DNA from 2 places in the Streptomyces spinoverrucosus genome. Region 1 is predicted to be linked to the other one. Evidence: riboswitches for the same ligand, from Rfam matches in the RefSeq annotation. Region 1 holds a riboswitch; the other holds the start of a gene.
The links. A riboswitch is a leader RNA that binds a small molecule or an ion and turns the genes downstream of it on or off. The one in region 1 is predicted to bind glycine.

Region 1 (4,408 bases):
ACGACATCGTCGGCGCATGGAAGCCGTAGTCGATCAGCCGCTTGGCCACGTCGTCGACGCTCACCCCCGTCGCCTTGGTCAGCGGCCGCAGATCGATGATGCACTCGTGCGCGACCAGCCCGCCCGGACCGGTGTACAGCACGGGGTAGTGCGGCTCCAGCCGCTTGGCGATGTAGTTGGCGCTCAGCACGGCCACCTGCGTGGCCCGCTTCAGCCCCTCGCCGCCCATGAGCCGCACATAGGCCCACGAGATCGGCAGAATCCCCGCCGAACCCCACGGCGCGGCCGAGATAGGCCCGACCCCGGTCTCCGGCCCGGCCGCGGGCTGCAGGGGGTGGTTCGGCAGATACGGCGCCAGGTGCGACCGTACGGCCACCGGACCGACGCCCGGGCCACCGCCGCCGTGCGGGATACAGAACGTCTTGTGCAGGTTGAGGTGGGACACATCGCCACCGAAGTGCCCCGGCTTCGCGAGCCCGACCAGGGCGTTGAGGTTGGCCCCGTCGACGTACACCTGCCCACCGGCGTCGTGCACCTGCGCGCAGATGTCGGCGACATGCTCCTCGAACACACCATGCGTGGAGGGGTACGTGATCATCAGCACCGCCAGCTCGTCACGGTACTGCTCGATCTTCGCCCGCAGGTCCCGGACGTCGATCTCCCCGTCCTCGGCGGTCTTCACCACGACGACCCTCATGCCGGCCATGACGGCGCTCGCGGCGTTCGTGCCGTGCGCGGACGACGGGATCAGGCACACGGTCCGCTGCTCGTCGCCGTTCGCCCGGTGGTACCCGCGCACGGCGAGCAGCCCGGCCAGCTCACCCTGCGACCCGGCGTTGGGCTGCAGCGACACCTTGTCGTAGCCGGTGACCTCCGCGAGACGTTCCTCCAGCTCCCGAATGAGCGTCAGGTACCCCTGGGCCTGCTCGGCGGGCGCGAAGGGGTGCAGTTGCCCGAACTCCGGCCAGGTGACCGGCTCCATCTCCGTGGTCGCGTTGAGCTTCATGGTGCAGGAGCCCAGCGGGATCATGCCCCGGTCGAGCGCGTAGTCGCGGTCGGCGAGCCGACGCAGGTAGCGCAGCATCGCGGTCTCGGAGCGGTGCTGATGGAAGACCGGGTGGGTCAGGTAGTCGTCGGTGCGCAGCAGTCCGCCGGGCAGCGACTCCGCCGTGACATCGTCCAGCGCCTCGATGTCCCCCTCGACACCGAACGCCGTCCATACGGCGGCCAGTTGGGCCCGGTTGGTGGTCTCGTCGCAGGCCATGGAGACGTGGTCGGCGTCGACGAGCCGCAGGTTGACACCGTTCTGGCGCGCGGCGGCGACGACCTCGGCCGCCCGCCCCGGCACCCGCGCGGTGACGGTGTCGAAGTAGGCGTCGTGGACGATCTCGACGCCGCCGTTGCGCAGACCCGCGGCGAGGATCGTGGCGTACCGGTGCGTGCGCCGCGCGATGGCCTTCAGCCCCTCGGGCCCGTGGTACACGGCGTACATCCCGGCCATCACGGCGAGCAGCACCTGCGCGGTGCAGATGTTGCTGGTCGCCCTCTCCCGCCGGATGTGCTGCTCACGCGTCTGCAACGCCAGCCGGTACGCCTTGTTGCCGTCGGCGTCGACGGACACGCCCACGAGCCGCCCGGGCAGGCTGCGCGCGAACTTCTCCTGCACCGCCATGTAACCGGCGTGCGGCCCACCGAAGCCCATCGGCACACCGAACCGCTGCGTCGTACCGACCGCGATGTCCGCGCCCAGCTCACCCGGCGACTTCAGCAGCGCCAGCGCCAGCAGATCGGCGGCGACGGTGACGAGCGCGCCCAGTTCGTGCGCCTGGTCGATGACCGCCTTGATGTCGCGTACGGCCCCGGAGGCGCCCGGGTACTGGATCAGCACGCCGTTGATCTCACGCCCGGCGACCTCGGCCGGGATGCCCTCGCCGAGGTCGGCGACGACGACCTCGACGCCGGTCGGCTCGGCGCGGGTCTGGATCACGGCGATGGTCTGCGGCAGCACGTCCGCGTCGACCAGGAACAGGCCCTTCTTGTTCTTGCCCATGCGCCGGGACAGCGCCATCGCCTCGGCCGCGGCCGTGCCCTCGTCCAGCAGGGAGGCACCGGAGGTCGGCAACCCGGTGAGGTCGGCGACCACGGTCTGGAAGTTCAGCAGCGCCTCCAGCCGGCCCTGCGAGATCTCCGGCTGGTACGGGGTGTACGCCGTGTACCAGGCCGGGTTCTCCATGACGTTGCGCAGGATGACGGGCGGGGTGAACGTCCCGTAGTACCCGAGCCCGATCATGGAGCCCAGGACCTGGTTGCCGTCGGCCAGGGAGCGCAGCTCGCGCAGCACCTCGGCCTCGGTGCGCGCGCCCGGCAGGTCCAGGGCGTCGGCGTTCTTGATCACATCCGGTACCGCCGCGGCGGTGAGCTCGTCGAGCGAGCCGTAGCCGACCTGCGCGAGCATCTTCGCCCGCGCCTCCTGGTCGGGCCCGATGTGGCGCTGCTCGAAGGGTGTGCCCTGTTCGAGCTCGGAGAGCGGAATGCGCTGGGCGGTCATTGCGGAGGCCTCCTGGTCTGACGCGACCTTCGAGGGGCACCACGGCACGGGTGCCCCGACGGCCTCCCCCTCTGTCATCTCAACCTGAGAGCTTCACCGGCCGCCCTGCGGACGCCCGGCTTGCACCGTCGGTGAGAGCGGAAGCCGTGACACCCGCTCTGCTTTCCAGAGTGACCTCGTCCGTGCGGTACGTGGGCCTGAGAGATTCCGGGGAGGATTTGCTCCTTCGGCGCCTCCGGTGATCTCCGGAGGACTCTCCCGCACGGGGTCAGCAGCCGTTGCCAGACTACCAGCGAGGTCAACGCCAGGACCTTCGAGTGGCCGCGTTCCCCATTGTGCTCTTTCGTAGTGCTTACGAATGTGGTGCGAGCAAGTGGAGGGCCCGTGCAGACCGACATCGATCCGCGCAACCTGATCGGCCGCAAGGCCTTCGACCGCAACGGCACCAAAATAGGCACCATCGACGAGGTCTACCTCGACGACGCGACCGGCGTTCCGGAGTGGGCCGCCATACGTACCGGCCTGTTCAGCAGGGACGCCTTCGTCCCATTGGAGCCGAGCCGACTGGTCGAAGGCAGCCTGCACGTCCCCTTCGACCGGGCCCTGATCAAGGACGCCCCCGACTTCGGCGTCGGCCGCCACCTCTCCCCGGAACAGGAACTGCAGCTCTACCACCACTACGGCCTCGACGTGGCCGCCCCGCCCAGGTTCCCGGACCGCGACTTCGGCAAGCTGGCGGGCTCGGACGAGACGTGACCCCGAAGGCTCAACCCTGGAGCTCGGGTCTTCGCGCCACCAGTGGCAGCGGATCCGCAGGCTCCAGCGCGGGATCGTCGATCAGGAAGGTCCGCACCCGCCCGGGCTCCGAGTCGGGCGTCTCGAACCGCACGGTCACTCTGCCCAGCCCGCTGCCCTGCACCCACCCGTGCCCGTACTCGGCGTGCCGCACATCGTGCCCGGCAGCCCACCGCCGCTCGACGGGCTCGACCTCCTCCGGCACTGGCTCGTCCGCCACGTCCTCCGTCGCCCCCTCGGCCCGCTCCCCCGCCGCCTGCGCGAACAGGTCCTCCTGCGTGTAGTCGGCCAGCCCGCTCACCCCCACCCCCAGCAGCCGCACACCCCCTGTCGTGTCCACGGACTCCAGCAGCCGCGCCGCGGCCTCCCGCACCACCGCCGGATCGTCCGTGGGCCCACGGAGCGTCTCGGACCGGGTCAGCGTCGAGAAGTCGTACCGCCGCACCTTCAGTACGATCGTCCGCCCCGACAGCCCGGCCCCGCGCAGCCGCCGCACGCACCGGTCCGCGAGCCGCTGCACCTCCAGCCCGACCCGGACCCGGTCGTGGATGTCCACGTCATACGTGTCCTCGACCGACACGGACTTCGCCTCCCGCTCGGCGACCACCGGCCGGTCGTCGCGGGCCAGCGCCATGGCATACAGGGCGTGCCCGTGGGCCTTCCCCAGCAGCCGTACGAGCTCGTCCTCGCCCGCCTCGGCGATCTCGTCGACCGTGGTGATCCCGGCCCGCCGCAGATGGTCGCCCGTCGCGGGCCCCACCCCCGGCAGCGTCCGCACCGGCATCGGCCCCAGCAGTGCCCGCTCGGTGCCCGGCTCGATCAGCACCAGCCCGTCCGGTTTGGCCTGCTCGGAGGCGATCTTCGCGAGCATCTTGGAGGCGGCGAGCCCGACGGACCCGGTGAGCCTGGTGACGGCCCGGATGTCGGCCCGCAGCTTGACGCCCGCCAGCCGCGCCGACTCCTGGTCCCAGGCCGCCCCACCGGCCTCCAGATCCACGAACGCTTCGTCCAGGCTCAGGGGCTCCACCAGCGGCGACAGCGCCCGCAGCAGGCTCATCACCTGCT
Region 2 (4,408 bases), 5.1 Mb from region 1:
CGGCCGAGTTCGGCGACCGCCGCCGGCGGGAGCGGGATGCCGACCACGCCGCCGGGGTTCAGCGCGATGCCCGCCTGCGGGGGCAGGCCACGGGCGAACTCGACGGCGGGGGCGATGGTGTACGACATGTGGGGGCCGACGACCCGGCGGAACTGTTCCTCGGAGGTGAAGACCGGGACGTAGGCCTGGCCGTCGATCTCCATGCCGGGCAGGTCGAGGGGGCCGCTGTGCGGGCCGCCGCCGCCCGGCAGCGGCACCCACACGAAGCTGCGGCCGAGCACCTCGACGATGCGGCCGCCGGCCGACGGGACGCCGAGGGAGGCCGACAGCACCTCCTCCAGCTCGTTGCCGGGCCATCCGCCGTGCGGATGGGGGTGCGCCTGCGCCGGAAAGTCCCCCGGGAAATCCATCTGCCTACCGCCTGCTCCGAACCAGTGCTGCCGGCTGAAAAGGCTATCCCGCCGCCGGTCGGGCCGGCTCGCCGCGTCAGCCCGTGAAGCCGATTCTGCGCAGGGCGTCCGCCGCCGCGCGGTCGAGCAGGATCGCGGCGCCGCAGCCACGGGGCAGGTCGCCCCGCTCGACGCGGCGCAGCAGGCGGGAGGCGGCGCGGCGGTGGCGCAGGAACGCGTACCGCGAGACGCCGCGGCCGCGCTCGCGCTGGCCGGCCAGGGCCTGCTCGGGGGTGACGTCGAGCATCAGCAGGTGGAGCGTGCCGCCGCGGCGGCGGGCCTCGTGGGCCAGCCAGGCGCGCACCCAGGCCTGCGTACCGCAGTCGTGGACGACGACGCCCTCGCCGGTGCGCAGGGCGCGGCGCAGTCCGGCGTAGTGCGCGAGGCGGACCAAGGGGCGGTACACCGCGTACGGCAGCCGGCTCGGCGTACGGCGGTCCCAGCGGTCGCGGGTGTCCTGGGAGTCGATGCGCCTGGCGCGGACCGCGCGCCGCATGAGGGTGGACTTGCCGCTGCCGGGCAGGCCGGTGATCACGACGAGGTCGTGCGGGCCGAAGAGCAGGGCGTGCGGGCTGCGGCCCGCACGGTCGCGCAGGTCGCGGACCACGGGGAACGGCAGCGGGGCGCACGCGTCCCGGGCCGGGGCGGTCGGCTGCTTGGGCAGCGCGAGGCCCGTGGTGGTCGCGTAGGCCGTGGTCCTGTTCACCGTGATCGTCCTCCCCTGGGGCGGTTCACGAGTTCCCATCCCCGTCGAGTGTAAAGAGAAGGTAATCCCCACTGTCTCGCATTTTCGTACGCGTGCTGCCACAGACCGGTTACAGATCGCGGCCTGCCGCGATCCGGCGATGCGTGCAATGATGTGCGCGCCAACTGCATACCGGCCGTTTGAATCCGCGCGGGAGAGTTCCCAGGCACGACGTGACTGGGGCGCCGAAGGAGCAAGTCCCTCCCTTGAATCTCTCAGGCCCCGTTACCGCGCGGGCGAGGCACATCTGAAAAGCGGGCCGCTGCCGCAGTGGCTCCACCCAAGGTGCAAGCCGTGACCCCGCGCGTACGGGTGGTCATGGCGAACCTCTCAGGTTCCGATGACAGATGGGGAGGAACGACCTCGCCGTCATGCCTTGGGAGACCGACCGATGAGCAGTACCGCACTCCGTCGTACCGCGCTCGATGCCCTGCATCGCTCGCTGGGCGCGACCATGACCGACTTCGCCGGCTGGGACATGCCCCTGCGCTACGGCTCCGAGCGCGACGAGCACCTCGCGGTGCGCACGAAGGCCGGGCTGTTCGACCTGTCGCACATGGGCGAGATCACCGTCACCGGCCCCCAGGCCGCCGCCCTGCTGGACTACGCGCTGGTCGGCAACATCGGGGGCGTCAAGGTCGGCCGCGCCCGCTACACCATGATCTGCCGGGCCGACGGCGGCATCCTCGACGACCTGATCGTCTACCGGCTCGGCGAGACCGAGTACATGGTCGTGGCGAACGCCTCCAACGCCCAGGTCGTGCTGGACGCGCTGACCGAGCGGGCCGACGGGTTCGACGCCGCCGTCCGCGACGACCGGGACGCCTACGCCCTGCTCGCCGTCCAGGGACCCGAGTCCCCCGGCATCCTCAAGCAGCTCACCGACGCCGACCTCGACGGCCTGAAGTACTACGCCGGCCTGCCCGGCACCGTCGCGGGCGTGCCGGCGCTGATCGCGCGCACCGGCTACACCGGCGAGGACGGCTTCGAGCTGTTCGTGAAGCCGGAGCACGCCGTCGCGCTGTGGGAGGCGCTGACCGAGGCGGGCGCCGGCGTCGGCCTGGTCCCGTGCGGGCTGTCCTGCCGGGACACGCTGCGCCTGGAGGCGGGCATGCCGCTGTACGGGAATGAGCTGTCCACGTCCCTCACCCCCTTCGACGCCGGGCTCGGCCGGGTGGTGAAGTTCGAGAAGGAGGGCGACTTCGTGGGGCGCGAGGCGCTGCGCGAGGCGGCCTCCCGCGCTCAGGAGAACCCCCCGCGCGTCCTGGTCGGCCTGGTCGCCGAGGGCCGTCGGGTGCCGCGCGCCGGGTACGCCGTGGTCGCCGGCGGCGAGGTGATCGGCGAGGTCACCTCCGGCGCCCCCTCCCCCACGCTGGGCAAGCCGATCGCGATGGCGTACGTCGACGCCGCGCACGCGGCGCCGGGCACGCCGGGCGTCGGTGTGGACATCCGGGGCACCCACGAGCCGTACGAGGTCGTGGCGCTGCCGTTCTACAAGCGCCAGAAGTAGACACTGGGCTCGGGTCCGCGTGACCCGGCGCACATTTTGCCTGCTCACACGTAGTTCCAGCAGTCCCCCATTCACCAGCACTCCCGCGCGTACAGGAGAATTCAGGCCATGAGCAACCCCCAGCAGCTGCGCTACAGCAAGGAGCACGAGTGGCTGTCGACCGCCGAGGACGGCGTCGCGACGGTCGGCATCACCGAGTTCGCGGCGAACGCGCTCGGTGACGTCGTCTACGCCCAGCTCCCCGAGGTGGGCTCCCAGGTGACCGCGGGCGAGACCTGCGGCGAGCTGGAGTCGACCAAGTCGGTCAGCGACCTGTACTCCCCGGTCACCGGTGAGGTCACCGAGGTCAACGAGGACGTGGTGAACGACCCGTCCCTGGTGAACTCCGCTCCCTTCGAGGGCGGCTGGCTGTTCAAGGTGCGTATCGCTCAGGAGCCGGCCGACCTGCTCTCCGCCGACGAGTACGCCGCCCACACCGCCGGCTGAGGAGTCGTAGCCACATGTCCGTCCTGAACACCCCCCTGCACGAGCTCGACCCGGCCGTCGCGGCCGCCGTCGACGCCGAGCTGCACCGCCAGCAGTCCACCCTCGAAATGATCGCCTCGGAGAACTTCGCCCCGGTCGCGGTCATGGAGGCGCAGGGCTCGGTCCTGACCAACAAGTACGCCGAGGGCTACCCCGGCCGCCGCTACTACGGCGGCTGCGAGCACGTCGACGTGGTCGAGCAGATCGCGATCGACCGCGTCAAGGAGCTGTTCGGCGCCGAGCACGCCAACGTCCAGCCGCACTCGGGCGCGCAGGCCAACGCGGCCGCGATGTTCGCGCTGCTCAAGCCCGGCGACACGATCATGGGCCTGAACCTCGCGCACGGCGGGCACCTGACCCACGGCATGAAGATCAACTTCTCCGGCAAGCTCTACAACGTGGTCGCCTACCACGTCGGCGAGGACGGCCTGGTCGACATGGCCGAGGTCGAGCGCCTCGCCAAGGAGAACAAGCCGAAGCTGATCGTCGCCGGCTGGTCGGCCTACCCCCGGCAGCTGGACTTCGCCGCCTTCCGCCGGATCGCGGACGAGGTCGGCGCGTACCTGATGGTCGACATGGCCCACTTCGCCGGTCTGGTCGCGGCCGGGCTGCACCCGAACCCGGTGCCGCACGCACACGTCGTCACCACCACGACCCACAAGACGCTGGGCGGCCCGCGCGGCGGTGTGATCCTGTCCACGGCCGAACTCGCCAAGAAGATCAACTCCGCGGTCTTCCCCGGTCAGCAGGGTGGCCCGCTGGAGCATGTGGTCGCCGCGAAGGCGGTGGCCTTCAAGGTCGCGGCCTCGGAGGACTTCAAGGAGCGCCAGCGCCGTACCCTGGAAGGCGCGCGCATCCTCGCCGAGCGGCTGGTGCGGGACGACGTGAAGGCGGTGGGCGTGGACGTGCTCTCCGGCGGCACGGACGTCCACCTGGTCCTGGTCGACCTGCGCAACTCCGACCTGGACGGCCAGCAGGCCGAGGACCGGCTCCACGAGGTCGGCATCACGGTCAACCGCAACGCGATCCCGAACGACCCGCGCCCGCCGATGGTCACGTCCGGGCTGCGGATCGGCACGCCCGCGCTGGCCACCCGCGGCTTCACGGCCGAGGACTTCGCCGAGGTCGCGGACGTGATCGCCGAGGCGCTGAAGCCGTCGTACGACGCGGAGGCGCTGA

Region 2: linked by a shared signal. The riboswitch ahead of gcvT (glycine cleavage system aminomethyltransferase GcvT) and the one ahead of gcvP (aminomethyl-transferring glycine dehydrogenase) in region 1 are both predicted to bind glycine.

The regions. Positions count from the first base shown of each region.
Region 1 covers NZ_JADPZX010000001.1:7,635,703-7,640,110, reverse strand. Annotated here, with positions in the region: gene gcvP (aminomethyl-transferring glycine dehydrogenase) at 1-2,548, opposite strand, end outside; glycine riboswitch at 2,724-2,819, opposite strand; gene I2W78_RS34675 (PRC-barrel domain-containing protein) at 2,933-3,304, shown strand; partial or broken gene I2W78_RS34670 (DNA polymerase IV) at 3,226-4,408, opposite strand, start outside.
Region 2 covers NZ_JADPZX010000001.1:2,512,028-2,516,435, forward strand. Annotated here, with positions in the region: gene I2W78_RS11165 (enhanced serine sensitivity protein SseB) at 1-410, opposite strand, end outside; gene I2W78_RS11170 (AAA family ATPase) at 487-1,155, opposite strand; glycine riboswitch at 1,336-1,435, shown strand; glycine riboswitch at 1,436-1,551, shown strand; gene gcvT (glycine cleavage system aminomethyltransferase GcvT) at 1,586-2,704, shown strand; gene gcvH (glycine cleavage system protein GcvH) at 2,813-3,190, shown strand; gene glyA (serine hydroxymethyltransferase) at 3,205-4,408, shown strand, end outside.